Tistrella bauzanensis: one gene and its partner. The main gene of each other region encodes a partner of the protein of the gene in region 2 in a complex. Links are inferred from orthologs where the notes say so. Each region holds a gene or a part of one and is shown on either strand. Other genes may lie near its edges.

Region 1 (6,948 bases), on a different replicon or contig from region 2:
GCACGTTGTTCCTGGACGAAGTGTCGGACCTGCCGCTCGAAACCCAGGGCAAGGTGGTGCGGGCGCTGCACGAACAGCGTTTCACCCGTCTTGGCGGCGAACGGCCGATCGAGGTGGATGTGCGTGTGGTGGCGGCGACCAACCGCGACCTCGGCACCGAGATCCAGGCCGGACGGTTCCGCGAGGATCTGTTCTATCGCCTGAACGTGGTGCCGTTGCGCGTGCCCAGCCTGAAGGAACGCCGCGACGACATCCCGGATCTGGCGCGCCATTTCATGGTGCGGGCGGCCGGGCTGTCGGGTCTGCCGGCGCGCAGTCTGGGCGCCGATGCGCTGGCCGTGCTTCAGGCCGGCGAGTGGCCGGGCAATGTCAGGCAGTTGCGCAATGTCATCGAATGGCTGCTGATCATGGCACCGGGCGACGTCCAGGCCGAGATCCGGGCCGAAATGCTGCCGCCGGAACTGGGGGCAGGGGCGCCGGCCCTGGTCAATCCGTCGGAAGATGGCGAGATCATGGGCCTGCCGCTGCGCGATGCGCGCGAGGTGTTCGAGCGCAACTATCTGAAGGCACAGGTGGCGCGGTTCAACGGCAATGTGTCGCGCACGGCAAGCTTCGTCGGCATGGAACGTTCGGCCCTGCACCGCAAGCTCAAGAGCCTCGGCATCAACACCTCGTCGTAAATCCCTGTCCTGATCACAGGGTGCGGCCCCCGGAAGGCAGGCGTACATGAAGGTCATCATCTGCGGTGCCGGCCAGGTGGGCTATAACATCGCCCGGTCGCTCGCCCGTGAAGACAATGACATCACGGTCATCGACCAGTCGGAAGATCTGATCCGGAAGCTGTCGGAGAGCCTGGATATCAAGGGGCTGATCGGCTATGCCTCGCATCCGGACGTGCTGGAACAGGCCGGCGCCGCCGATGCCGACATGCTGATCGCGGTGACCGCGTCGGACGAGGTGAACATGGTCGCCTGTCAGGTGGCCCATGCCCTGTTCAACGTGCCGACCAAGATCGCGCGCGTGCGTCATCAGGGCTATCTGCAGCCGATGTGGGCCGACCTGTTCAGCCGCGAGAACCTGCCGATCGACGTGATCATCTCGCCGGAGCTGGAGGTCGCGCGCGCCATCGGCCGGCGGCTGAAGGTGCCGGGTGCCACCGACGTCATCCCATTTGCCGGCGACCGGGTCTATCTGGTCAGCCTGAAGGCCGATGCGGCCTGTCCGGTGGTCAACACGCCGCTGGCGCAGTTGACCGAGCTGTTTCCCGACCTGACCTTGCGTATCGTCGCCATCATCCGCGGCGACCGGATGATGGTGCCGACCCCGCGTGACCAGATCCTGCCCGGCGACCAGATCTATTTCGTCGCCGACCGCGAGCACGTGCCGCGGGCGATGGCGATCTTCGGCTTCGAGGAGCGCGAGGCCCGGCGGATCGTCGTGGTCGGTGGCGGCAATATCGGCCTGTTCCTGACCGTGCAGTTGGAAAAGCTGCAACCACGGCTGAACATCAAGCTGATCGAAGCCGATCGCCACCGCGCCGAGCGCATTGCCGACCGGCTGAGCCATTCGCTGGTGCTGTCGGGCAGCGGGCTGGATCCCGACCTGTTGGGTGACGCCAATATCAGCCATGCCGAAACCATCGTCACCGTCACCAATGACGATGAGTCCAACATCCTGTCGGCGCTGCTGGCCAAGCGGCTGGGCTGCAAACGGGCGATGGCGCTGGTCAACAACCCGACCTATCCGCCGCTGATCAGTTCTCTGGGTGTGGATGTGGTGATCAACCCGCGGGCCGTGACCGTCTCACGCATCCTGCAGCATGTCCGGCGCGGCCGCATTCATGCGGTCTACAGCCTGCATGATGGCGGCGGCGAGATCATTGAGGCGGATGCGCTGGAGACCTCGCCGCTGGTCGGCCGGCCGCTGCGCGACACCGCGCTGCCCCCGGGCGTGATCATCGGTGCCGTGGTTCGCGACGGCAAGGTGATGGCGCCGGATGGCGACACCATCATCAAGGTGCGCGACCGCATCGTGCTGTTCGCCCTGGCCGACAGCATCCGCAAGGTGGAGAAGCTGTTCTCGGTGCGGTTGGAATTCTTCTGAGCCCGGCCGGGCCGCCCGGACCCAGGCCCCCAATGCCATGAACCGACATCAGGAGCATCGCGCATGACCGCGATCGACGACGCCACGGCCTTCGCCCGGCTGCCGCTGCCGGCTGCCGTGCTGTTCGACTGGGATCACACCCTGGTCGACGCCTGGGGCGCGATTCTGGCGGCCTATAACGACGTGATGATCGCCTTTGGTCAGCCACCGGTGCTGACGCCGGAAGAGGGCCGGCTGCGCATCCGACGGTCGATGCGCGACACCTTTCCCGATCTGTTCGGCGATCGCTGGCAGGAAGCGGCCTTGTATTTCAAATCGGCCTATGCCGCGCGCCATCTGGATCTGCTGACCGCCATGGACGGTGCCGCCGATCTGCTGGACCTGCTGGCACGGGCCGGGGTGCCGGTCGGCGTGGTCAGCAACAAGCAGGGGCCATTCCTGCGTGCGGAAGCCGGGCATCTGGGCTGGACCAGCCGCTTCACGGCACTGGTGGGGGCGGGCGATGCCGCGCGGGACAAGCCCGATGCGGCACCGGTTGCCATGGCCCTGGCGCCGATGGCGGTCGCGGCCGGGCCGGATGTGTGGTTCGTGGGCGATGCGCTGGTGGATATGGACTGTGCCACGGCCGCCGGCTGCACCGGCATTCTGCTGGTCCATGATGGCGCGAGCCTCGATGACGGGGCGCTTGCCCGCGCATCGATCAGGGTTGTCGATTGCCGCCACCTGCATGACCTTGTAACTTCGGCGATGGGTCTTACCTGATCGGTCGGTCCGATATGGCAAGGCCCGGGCCGGCGTGTGATGGCACGCGGTAACTGGACGGGGGACGTCCGGCACCGGCTCGACAAAGATCCCGGCTAAGGCCCAGAAAGCGGCCGCGGCGGCCGGGAGATAGATCAAACTCGCCGCATGATAACAAGAAGGGGTGCCTCCATGGCGTCTGAGAAGAACCAGAATCTCCAGGATGTGTTTCTGAATTACATCCGGAAGAACAAGACTCCCGTGACCGTCTTCCTGGTCAATGGTGTCAAGCTTCAGGGTGTTGTGACCTGGTTCGACAACTTCTCCGTGCTTTTGCGGAGGGACGGGCACAGTCAGCTCGTCTATAAGCATGCGATCTCGACCGTGATGCCGACTGTACCGGTGCAGTTGTTCGACCCCCAGGCCCAGGGCGAACGTGACAAGGAGCACGGGGACCACTGACCCGGCCGCAGACAGCGCCACCGTTGCTGGCGGCGGTGGCGCCCTCCGGCTGGTCGACCAATATCTAACAGACTGGGGCCGCCGCGGTATCGCTGGCGGCCTTTCCTGATGACATCGACGTCTGATGACATCAACCTTGAGCGACGTTCTGTCGCGATCACGCCTTGCGCATGGCGCATGAAGGAGCGGCTTGTCCGACGATCAGATCAAATTGAGAACCGGTGACGACGGTATGGGCGATGGACCGGCCCGGGCACTGGTGCTCCAACCGGACATCAAGCAACAACGCCGCAGCCGTGGCCCGGCGCCGGCTGCCGCTCTGGTGGATGACGATCCCGACGCGATCCGCGGCATGCGTGCGCGACTGGACGAGGGCATGGCCCTGACCACGGCCCTTGGGCTTGAGGTCGCCGAGGGCGTCGTGGTGTCGGTGGCGCGGGCGCGCCCGGCCACCTTGTTCGGCTCCGGTAAGGTCGACGAGATCAAGGCACAGCTTGAGGCCGCCCCGGTCGATCTGGTGGTGATCAACCGGCCGCTGACACCGATCCAGCAGCGCAATCTTGAAAAGGCCTGGAACGTCAAGGTCATCGACCGGATCTGGCTGATCCTGGAAATCTTCGCCGATCGGGCACGGACCCGGGAAGGCCGGCTTCAGGTGGAGCTGGCGCGGCTCGGATATCAGCGCAGCCGTCTGGTGCGCAGCTGGACCCATCTTGAACGCCAGCGCGGTGGCCGCGGCTTCCTGGCCGGCCCCGGTGAAAGCCAGATCGAGACCGACCGCCGGATCATCGACGACAAGGTCGCGAAGCTGAAGCTGCAACTGATCGAGGTGGTCCGTACCCGTGAACTGCACCGAAAGAACCGCCGTGAGGTGCCCTATCCGGTGGTGGCGCTGGTCGGTTATACCAATGCCGGCAAGTCGACCCTGTTCAACCGGGTGACCGGTGCGGCGGTGGTCGCCAAGGATATGCTGTTCGCGACCCTGGATCCGACCATGCGGGCCCTGGAACTGCCCTCAGGCCGCAGGATCATCCTGTCCGACACGGTGGGCTTCGTATCCGAATTGCCGACCGGCCTGATCGCCGCCTTCCGCGCGACGCTGGAAGAGGTGAAGGAAGCGGCGCTGATCATCCATGTCCGCGACATCGCCGACCCCGATACCGCGGCCCAGCGCCGCGACGTGCTTCAGGTGCTGGGCGAGCTGGGCCTGGGACATCGCCTGCCGCATGACGTTCTGGAATTCCGCAACAAGCTGGACCTGCTCGATGGCGATGCACGCGATCAGGTTCTGAACGAAGCGGCGCGTGCCGACGACGCGGTCGCAGGATCGTCGATGACCGGCGAGGGGCTCGACGGGCTGCTGCGCGCCATCGATGCAAGGCTCGCGGTCGGCGACGAACTGGCCGATTTCGACGTGCCGCACAGCGATGGCCAGGCGCTGGCCTGGCTCTATGCCCATGGCGAAGTGGCGGCACGCGCGGATGACGAGGCGGCAGCCCATGTCTCGGTCCGCCTGAAACCCCAGGACATCTCCCGCTTTCAGGCCCGCTGGCCCCATCTTTCCGCGCCGGATTCCGACACATGATTTTTTTCGGCCGGCCGGTGATTTTTTTCGGCCGGCCGTCCTTGAACGAATTGCTAGCACTCTTACCTGAGGAGTGCTAAACAGCCCGCGTGATGCTGGCGATAACCGCATCCCCGCGGGCCGGCACATCCTCAGAGAACCGCTCAGACTGGAGAGATTACCCATGGCGATTCGTCCGCTGCATGATCGCGTCGTTGTGCGCCCGATCGAGCAGGAGCAGAAGACGGCCGGCGGCATCATTATCCCCGACACCGCCAAGGAGAAGCCGCAGCAGGGCGAAGTTGTTGCGGTGGGCAATGGCACCCGCGGCGACGACGGCAAGCTGGTGGCGCTCGACGTGAAGGTCGGCGATCGCGTGCTTTACGGCAAGTGGTCGGGCACCGAGGTGAAGGTCGATGGCCAGGACGTTCTGATCCTGAAGGAGCAGGACATTTTCGGCGTGATCGAGGGCTGATCCCTCTCAACGGCCGCATCTCTGGCCCCGGGTGACCGGGGCCAATGACGATCTTCAGGGATGCCGCGCCCATACGGGTGCGCCCCTGTCACAATTCGAGCTTTCGAGGAACGAACATGGCTGCCAAGGAAATCAAGTTTGGTAATGACGCCCGCGTCAAGATTCAGCGCGGTGTCGACGCCCTTGCCAATGCCGTGAAGGTGACGCTGGGCCCCAAGGGCCGCAACGTCGTGATCGAGAAGTCCTTCGGTGCGCCACGCATCACCAAGGACGGCGTCTCGGTCGCCAAGGAAATCGAGCTGTCGGACAAGTTCGAGAACATGGGCGCCCAGCTCGTTCGCGAAGTTGCCTCGCGCACGGCCGACAATGCCGGTGACGGCACCACCACCGCCACCGTCCTCGCCCAGGCGATCTTCAACGAGGGCCTCAAGTCGGTTGCCGCCGGCATGAACCCGATGGATCTGAAGCGCGGCATCGATCAGGCGGTGATCAAGGTCGTCGAGACCCTGAAGACCCGGTCGAGCCCGATCAACACCTCGGACGAGATTTCGCAGGTCGGCACGATTTCGGCCAATGGCGAGCGTGAGATCGGCGAGATGATCGCCGAGGCCATGCAGAAGGTTGGCAAGGAAGGCGTCATCACGGTCGAGGAGGCGAAGAGCCTGCTGACCGAGCTGGACGTGGTCGAGGGCATGCAGTTCGATCGCGGCTATGTCTCGCCGTATTTCGTCACCAATGCCGAGAAGATGGAAGCCGAGCTTGAGAGCCCGCTGATCCTTCTCTACGAGAAGAAGCTGTCGAGCCTCCAGCCGATGCTGCCGGTGCTTGAGTCGGTGGTTCAGCAGAACCGCCCGCTGCTGATCATCGCCGAGGACGTCGAAGGCGAGGCCATGGCCACCTTGGTGGTCAACAAGCTGCGCGGCGGCCTGCGCGTCGCGGCCGTCAAGGCCCCCGGCTTCGGCGATCGCCGCAAGGCCATGCTGCAGGACATCGCGATCCTGACCGGCGGCCAGGTGATCTCGGAAGATCTGGGCATCAAGCTTGAGACTGTCACCATCGACATGCTCGGCACCGCCAAGATGGTCCGCATCACCAAGGACGACACCACCATCGTCGACGGTGCGGGCGAGAAGGACGAGATCCAGGGCCGCGTGGCGCAGATCAAGGCGCAGATCGAGGAGACCACCTCGGACTACGACCGTGAGAAGCTCCAGGAGCGTCTGGCGAAGCTGGCCGGCGGCGTCGCGGTGATCCGCGTCGGTGGCGCCAGCGAGACCGAGGTGAAGGAGCGCAAGGACCGCGTCGACGACGCGCTGCATGCAACCCGCGCCGCGGTCGAAGAGGGCATCGTTCCCGGCGGCGGTACCGCGCTGCTGTATGCCATCTCGGCGCTCGAAGGCCTGGCTGGCGCCAATGCCGACCAGACCACCGGCATCGACATCGTCCGCCGTGCGCTGAGCCGTCCGGTTCGCCAGATCGCCGACAATGCCGGCGTCGATGGCGCGGTGATCGCCGGCAAGCTGCTGGAGAGCACCGACACCAACTGGGGCTTCGACGCCCAGAAGGGCGAGTATACCGACCTGGTGAAGGCCGGCATCATCGA
Region 2 (7,140 bases):
TGCCGTCGAAGGCGATGCCGTGCAGCCCCGGCCGGCTGGCGACGGTGACCGGCGCCCGGGTGGCGCCGTCGTCGCCCTGCCGCAGCATCACCACGTCGCCAAGCTGGCGCCGGGTGACATACAGCACGCCGGCGGGCGAATAGGCCAGCATGCGCGGGTTGATCAGGTCGCGGGCATAGACCTCGACCTCGAAGCCCTCGGGCACCGACAGCCGGCCTGCCAGCTCCTGATCCGAGGGCGGCAGCGGGATCGCCGTGGGCTCGACCACCGATCCGGTGATGCGCACCGCACCGGGTGTTGCGCCGCGGATGGCATCGGGGGCGGCCGGTGATCGGACACTGTCGGCGCCGGCCGACGATCGGGCGGTGTCAGCGCCGGGGGCGGGCGCCGGGGCCGCCGGTGCCAGGGCCGGCAGCAGAAGCGCCAGCGCCAGACCAATGGCCGCGCCGCCGGGCGCCGGCCATCGCTTCGGATATCGGGGACGGGCACAGGTCATGGCATCCTCTCGCCTTGCAGAGCGTGATCCGGATGCAACCCGACATGCGCCGGATCGATCCCGCGTAATCCTGTTTGACTTCCGGCAATTCAGGCCTGCTCAGAGCAGCAACTGGCTGACCACCAGCCAGAACCCGCCCAGGCTGACCACGAAGGCGATCGCCGCCAGCAGCCCGTCATGGGCGATCAGCGCCAGACCGAAGATGGTGATCGCGGCCGATGGCACGGCGGCGCCCATCGGCACGATTTCCAAAGGCGGCATGATCAGGCCCAGCGCCACACACACGGCCGCGATCACCCGGTTGGCGGGGGTCGTGGTCAGCCGGGTCAGGCGCGGCTTCAGGATGCGGTCCACCACCCGTGCCACCGGGCGCGACCATTCGACGCTTCTGGTCAGCCGGGATTTGTCGGTGCGGATGCGCAGGATGAAGCCGGGCAGCCAGAAATGCGACATGCCCAGCAGCAACTGGCCGGCGATCAGGCAGACGATGACGCCGAAAATCGTCGGCACGCTGGGAATGCCGCCGATGGGCGTGATCACCACCAGCCCGCAGACCAGCAGCAGCGGCCCGAAGGATCGCTGGCCGATGGTCTTCCAGATGTCGCCGACCGAGACCTTGCCGCCATCCTCGCCGGCCTCGCACAGCTGGTCGAGCATGTCGTTCAGGCTGCCGGGATCCTTGTCCTCGCGGCCGCGTCCGGCGGCGGTCTGGTTGCGCGGCTCGTGGCTCCGGGGCTGGTCCATCATGGTTCCGATCCATTGGCGGTGTGCGGGGCCACGGGGCCCTCGCGGGCGGTTGAAAGATCCTCGACCAGTTGGCGCCAGGCGCGGTCACGCCCCGGGCGGTCGCGCTGTCGCAGAATGAACGACGGGTGCACTGTGACCAGGGCCATGGTTGCGGGCACCTCGGTCGCGGGGGCGACCTCGCGGGCGTCCAGCGGCCAGAACCGGCCCCGGCTGCGCGAGATGGTGACCGCGCGGCCCAGCACGGCGCGGGCGGCGCTGGCGCCCAGCGCCACCATCACCCGCGGGCGCACGAACTGCCGTTCCAGATCCAGCCACCAGCGGCAGCGGTCGATCTCGCCGGCATCGGGCCGGCGGTGCAGCCGGCGCTTGCCGCGCGGCTCGTTCTTGAAGTGCTTGACGGCATTGGTCAGGTAGATCCGGGCGCGGTCGATACCGGCCGCCTCCAGCGCCTGATCCAGAATCCGTCCCGCCGGCCCCACGAACGGATGGCCGGCCAGATCCTCCTTATCCCCCGGCTGTTCGCCGACCAGCATCAGATGCGGGCTGCGGTCGGCCGACGGCGCGGCATGGCCGTCGGCGCCGTCGCCGAACACCGTGCGGCTGGCGCCGCGCCACAGGTCGCACCGCCGGCACCCGGCGGCCAGCCGCCGTGCGGCGGCAAGCGAGGCGACCGGCTGCACCGGCGGGTCGTCAGGCCAATCGGCATGGCGGTCGGCAGGGCACATCTTCGCGGGCTCCGTCGGTATCGGTCGTGTCCATCGATGGCTGAACGCCCGGCGCGTGCTGCGGTTCCAGCCGTTACGACGCGCGGCGATCCGGGCGGGAACCATGGCGCCCGCAAGCGGTTGCACAGAGCACGCACCCACGGAGCACGCACCCACGGAGCACGCATCCACGGAGCACGCATCCGAAGCACGGCGCCGGAGCGGTATGCGAAACGCCCGGCCCGTCTGTCGAGACGGAGATCAAGAGCCATGCAGGTCCAGAAGATCATGAACCGCAATGTCGAGATGGCGCGCCCCGACGAGACACTGCGCGAGGTGGCGCGCCGGATGGCCGAGCAGGACATCGGCTATATGCCGGTCGGCGACGACGACCGGCTGGTCGGGGCGGTGACCGACCGTGACCTGGTGGTGCGCGGGCTGGCCGATGGCCGGGACGGCAGCGCCACGGTCCGCGACGTCATGACCCCCGACGTCAAATACTGCTTCGAGGACGAGGATGTGGAGCATGTCGTTCAGAACATGGGCGACATCCAGTTGCGCCGCATTCCGGTGATGAACCGCGACAAGCGTCTGGTCGGTGTGCTGTCGCTGGCCGACACGGCACTTGCCTATTCCCCCGACAGCACCGGCACCGCGATGTCGGGTGTGGTGGTGCCGGGCGGTGCCCATAACCAGCGCGGCCCCGGACATGGTTCGGCCGGCAATGGTGGTGGTGGTCGCTGACCGGCGCCTCTCTTCTCATATTTCAATCGTCCGGAGACCAGACCCATGCCCAGCACCACCGATCCCCAGGCCCGCGAGACCGTGACTATCCATGATCAGACACTGGAACGCGGGCCGGGTGGCGAGCTGCACCAGACGGCCGGTGCGGATACCCCCGCGCTGACCACCAGTCATGGGATGCCGGTGGCCGACGATCAGTCGTCGCTGAAGATCGGGCCGCGCGGCCCGACCCTGCTGGAAGACGTGCATCTGCGCGACAAGATCTTCCATTTCGATCATGAGCGCATCCCCGAGCGGGTGGTGCATGCGCGCGGCATGGGCGCCCATGGCTTCTTCGAGGCCTATGAGTCGCTGGCCGACATCACCATGGCCGATCCGTTCCAGGAGGCCGGCCGGCGCACCGAGGCCTTCGTGCGGTTTTCCACCGTCGCCGGCAACAAGGGTTCGTCCGATCTGGCGCGCGATGTGCGCGGCTTTGCGGTCAAGCTGTATACCCGGGCCGGCAACTGGGATCTGATCGGCAACAACATCCCGGTGTTCTTCATCCAGGACGCGATCAAGTTTCCCGACCTGATCCATGCGGCCAAACAGGAACCGGATCGCGGTTTTCCGCAGGCCCAGACCGCCCATGACAATTTCTGGGACTTCATCTCGCTGACCCCGGAAAGCCTGCACATGATCATGTGGATCATGTCGGACCGGGCTATACCGCGCTCGTTCCGGTTCATGGAAGGCTTCGGCGTTCACACCTTCCGGCTGGTGAATGCCGATGGCAAGTCCACCTTCGTCAAGTTCCACTGGAAGCCGAAGCTGGGCATGCAGTCGGTGGTGTGGAACGAGGCGCTGAAGATCAGCGGCGCCGATCCCGATTTCCATCGCCGCGATCTGTGGGACGCGATCCAGTCGGGCGACTTTCCGGAATGGGAGCTTGGCATGCAGCTTTTCGACGAAAGCTTTGCCGAGGCCTTCGATTTCGACGTGCTGGACGCCACCAAGATCATTCCGGAAGAGGTGGTGCCGGTGCGCCGGGTGGGGCGGCTGGTGCTCGACCGCGTGGTCGACAATTTCTTTGCCGAGACCGAGCAGGTGGCCTTCTGCACCCAGAACATCGTGCCCGGCATCGACTTCACCAATGACCCGCTGCTTCAGGGGCGCAACTTCTCGTATCTCGACACCCAGTTGAAGCGGCTCGGCAGCCCGAATTTCACCGAGATTCCGGTGAACCGGCCGCGCTGTCCGATGCACAATTTCCAGCAGGACGGCCACATGCGGATGGCGGTCAACAAAGGCCGGGCCAATTATCAGCCCAATTCCTGGGGCGAGGGGCCGCGCGAGACCCCGAAAGCCGGCTTCTCAAGCCTGCCGGTCGCCGAGACCGAGCCCACCAGGCTGCGCATCCGCCCGGAGAGCTTCGCCGATCATTACAGCCAGGCGCGGCAGTTCTTCATCAGCCAGACGCCTGAGGAACAGATCCATATGGCCTCGGCGTTGACCTTCGAGCTGAGCAAGGTGGAGCGGGCCGATATCCGGGTGCGGATGGTGGCGCATCTGCTGAATGTGCACGAGGATCTGGCCGAACGGGTGGCCAAGGGGCTGGGCCTTAAATCGATACCCGATCCGGCACCGGCCGCGAAGCCGACCCGCATGGACCTGCAGGCCTCGCCGGCCTTGAGCATCATCCTGAACGGCCCGGGCAGCTTCAAGGGCCGCAAGCTGGGCGTGCTGCTGGCCGATGGCGCCGATGCCGCGCTGTTCAACGCGCTGACCAGGGCCGCCGGGGCCGAAGGCGCGATGGTCGAGGTGGTCGCCCCCGAAATCGGCGGCGCCACCCTGGACGATGGCACGCTGGTGCCGGCGAAACAGAAAACCGATGGCGGACCGTCGGTGCTGTACGACGCGGTGGCGGTGCTGGTCGGCGCCGATATGGTGAAAAGCCTGGCGCGCGATCCGTCGGTGCTGGATTTCATCGGCGACGCCTTCGCGCACCGCAAATTCCTGGCCTATGCGCCGGCGGCCGATGGTCTGTTGGCCGCAGCGGGTGTCGACAAGGCGAAACGTGACGACGGCATCGTCGCGCTCTCAGCCGCGGCTGATGCCGACGATTTCATCGCGACCTGCCGCAAGTTGCGCTTCTGGCCGCGCGAACAGTCGATCAAGCCGGTGTGACGCCGCCTATCCCACATCAGGTACCATAAAACCCCCGGCACCTGACGTCAGGTGCCGGGGGTTCATATGGGTATCGGTGCCATGCGCGGCTGGTATCAGGACGCGATCAAGAACTTCGGCCCCGAGAACAAATCCGACAATGCCTCGGCATCGCGCATATCATCGCAGGTCAGAATCGGGGCCTGCCAAACCTTGCGGGAGGGATTGATCTGCGGCAGATCGGGTGTGTCGATGGTGGTCATTGTCTGGATCCTCTGGCTGGCGCGGTGTCGTGTGCCATGGGCGAAAAGCCTAGCTGGCGTGGTGGCCGGCTGTCAAATCACCCGCCTGATCCACGCATCCGCACAACGATATCATGGCGTGTCTCAAGACAGGATCAGTGATCTCGGCCCGGACAGCAGGTCCAGCAACGACTCGGCGTCGCGGAGATCGTCGCGGGTCAGAACCGGCGCATGCCACAGCTTGCGGGCCGTATCGGGCTGCGTCTGATCGGAATTGATGGTGTCGGTCATATAACCGGGTTCCTTTCACGGGTCCGGGTTCTCTCGATCGGTCCGATGACCGGTGGCCATGTCACCAACCTGCCACTGGACATGAGGGGGGGAAGGTAATGGCAGGCGAAGTGGCCTGTCAATTCATCCCGTCGGTGGTGGACCGGGCGCGGCCCTTGCCTGACAGCCACTGTGTAGACGTGGGTCGTCCAGACGAAAAGGCCGGAAGGCACGGGATGACGGGCAGCAGGCGCATGATGGCGCCGACGGACAGACCACATATCAACACGGCCGAGGTCGTGCCCGAGGTATCCACCGCGTCGACGCTGCTGGATGGCGATACCGAGGCGCTGTTGACCGGCCGGCCGCCGTTAATCGTCGTCGATCTCCGCCACATCCGCCGCGGTCACGTCGGCGGGGCGGCCGCCCCAGCGGGTGCGGAGGTAATTGACCAGCGTCGCCATCTCGTCGTCGCTCAACCGGTCGCCGAAGGGCGGCATTTCCTGAAGCCGTTCCTGATTGGCCAGTCGGCGGGCCGGCACGCCGTCGCGGATGATCTTCACCAGATTGATCGGGTCGTCGAGCATCGCGGTGGTGTTGGTGGCAAGCGGCACCGAGGCATGGGGATGGCCCTCGCCATCGGTGCCGTGGCAGCCGGCGCAGAGGCCGGTATACAGCCGGTGGCCGTCGTCATCGCCCGGTGGTGGCCCAGGTGGTGGCCCAGGTGGTGGCACGCCATCCGGCGTCGGGGCTGCCGGCCTGCCGCCGCCGGCCGCGTCGCCGTCGATCAGATAGCCGGCCATGGCGGCGATGTCGGCATCGGTCAGGAAGCGGGTGGAATGGTTCAGCACCGGATACATCCGGAAGGTCATGGTGCCCTGCGGGGCCAGCCCGGTTGACAGGAAGGCTTCCAGATCCGGCCGGGTCCAGCCGCGCGCGGCCAGGCCGTCGGCGCTGATATCGGGGGCGAGTGCGCCCTCGATCACCTCGCCCTTCAGAGGTCGGTCGTCGTCCCTCGCATAGGCGAGGTTGCGGGGGGTGTGGCACTCGCCGCAATGGCCCAGCACCTCGACCAGATAGCGGCCGCGCCGCCAGTCCTGGGAGGCGCCCTCCGCATGACCGGCCCCCGGGGCGACGTCGTCCTCGTCGTCGGGCCGGAACACCATGTTCCACAGCGCGATCGCCGGGCGGATGTTGAACGGGACCATCATCTCGGCCGGTCGGTCGGGTTTCTCCACCGGCGGCCGGCTCATCAGATACAGCCACAGCGCGTCGACATCGGCGCGGGTCATGGCATGGTATGAGGTATAGGGCATGGCCGGGTACAGCCGGGTGCCGTCGGGCATGATGCCATAGGCAAGGCTGCGATACAGGTCGTCGGCCGACCAGCCGCCGATGCCGTGATCGGCCGATGGCGTGATGTTGCTGCCATAGATGGTTCCGAACGGGGTTTCCATCGCCAGCCCGCCGGCATAGGCCAGATCATCCTCGGATGTGTGGCAGGCGGCACAGTCGGCGGCGCGGGCGACATAGCGGCCGCGCGCCACCAGCTCGGCGCGGCCGTCATCGTCCAGCTGGTCGAAATCGACAGTCGCCTCGGGGATCGGGCCGGCGCCCGACAGCGCGAAGACCGCACCCGCGCCCGCCACCACCACCACGGCACCGGCGATCAGGGTGATGCCAAGCCAGCGTTTCATGGCGCATCTCCCTCACGGCCACCCGGCCGGGCGGGGCCATCCACCGTCAGGCCCGGCGTCGACAGGATCACGTCCTTCACCGCCGTCAGATAGCG

Evidence for each region.
Region 1: the proteins of IEW15_RS03340 (region 2) and hfq are in contact, whole or in part, in a crystal structure (PDB 3VU3), measured with the Escherichia coli proteins. The link is inferred for Tistrella bauzanensis from one-to-one orthologs.

Annotation. Positions count from the first base shown.
Region 1 is NZ_BMDZ01000019.1:26,700-33,647, reverse strand. What follows is about bases 1,884-4,671. They hold hfq (RNA chaperone Hfq), read left to right. Parts: upstream 1,884-3,036; coding sequence 3,037-3,306; downstream 3,307-4,671. Other genes in these bases: hflX (GTPase HflX), read left to right, coding at 3,539-4,671; IEW15_RS09940 (HAD family hydrolase), read left to right, coding at 2,167-2,865; trkA (Trk system potassium transporter TrkA), read left to right, coding at 1,884-2,103. Outside these bases: nitrogen assimilation response regulator NtrX, read left to right, coding at 1-680; more of trkA, read left to right, coding at 727-1,883; more of hflX, read left to right, coding at 4,672-4,891; co-chaperone GroES, read left to right, coding at 5,055-5,345; groL (chaperonin GroEL), read left to right, coding at 5,462-6,948. UniProt on the Escherichia coli protein: RNA chaperone that binds small regulatory RNA (sRNAs) and mRNAs to facilitate mRNA translational regulation in response to envelope stress, environmental stress and changes in metabolite concentrations.
Region 2 is NZ_BMDZ01000004.1:113,414-120,553, reverse strand. What follows is about bases 2,317-5,296. They hold IEW15_RS03340 (catalase), read left to right. Parts: upstream 2,317-2,736; coding sequence 2,737-4,857; downstream 4,858-5,296. Other genes in these bases: IEW15_RS03330 (hypothetical protein), read right to left, coding at 5,223-5,296; IEW15_RS03335 (hypothetical protein), read right to left, coding at 4,953-5,099; IEW15_RS03345 (CBS domain-containing protein), read left to right, coding at 2,317-2,691. Also shown: IEW15_RS03355 (exopolysaccharide biosynthesis protein), read right to left, coding at 596-1,243; IEW15_RS03350 (UdgX family uracil-DNA binding protein), read right to left, coding at 1,240-1,968; more of IEW15_RS03345, read left to right, coding at 2,218-2,316; more of IEW15_RS03330, read right to left, coding at 5,297-5,369; IEW15_RS03325 (cytochrome c), read right to left, coding at 5,720-7,045; IEW15_RS03320 ((2Fe-2S)-binding protein), read right to left, coding at 7,042-7,140.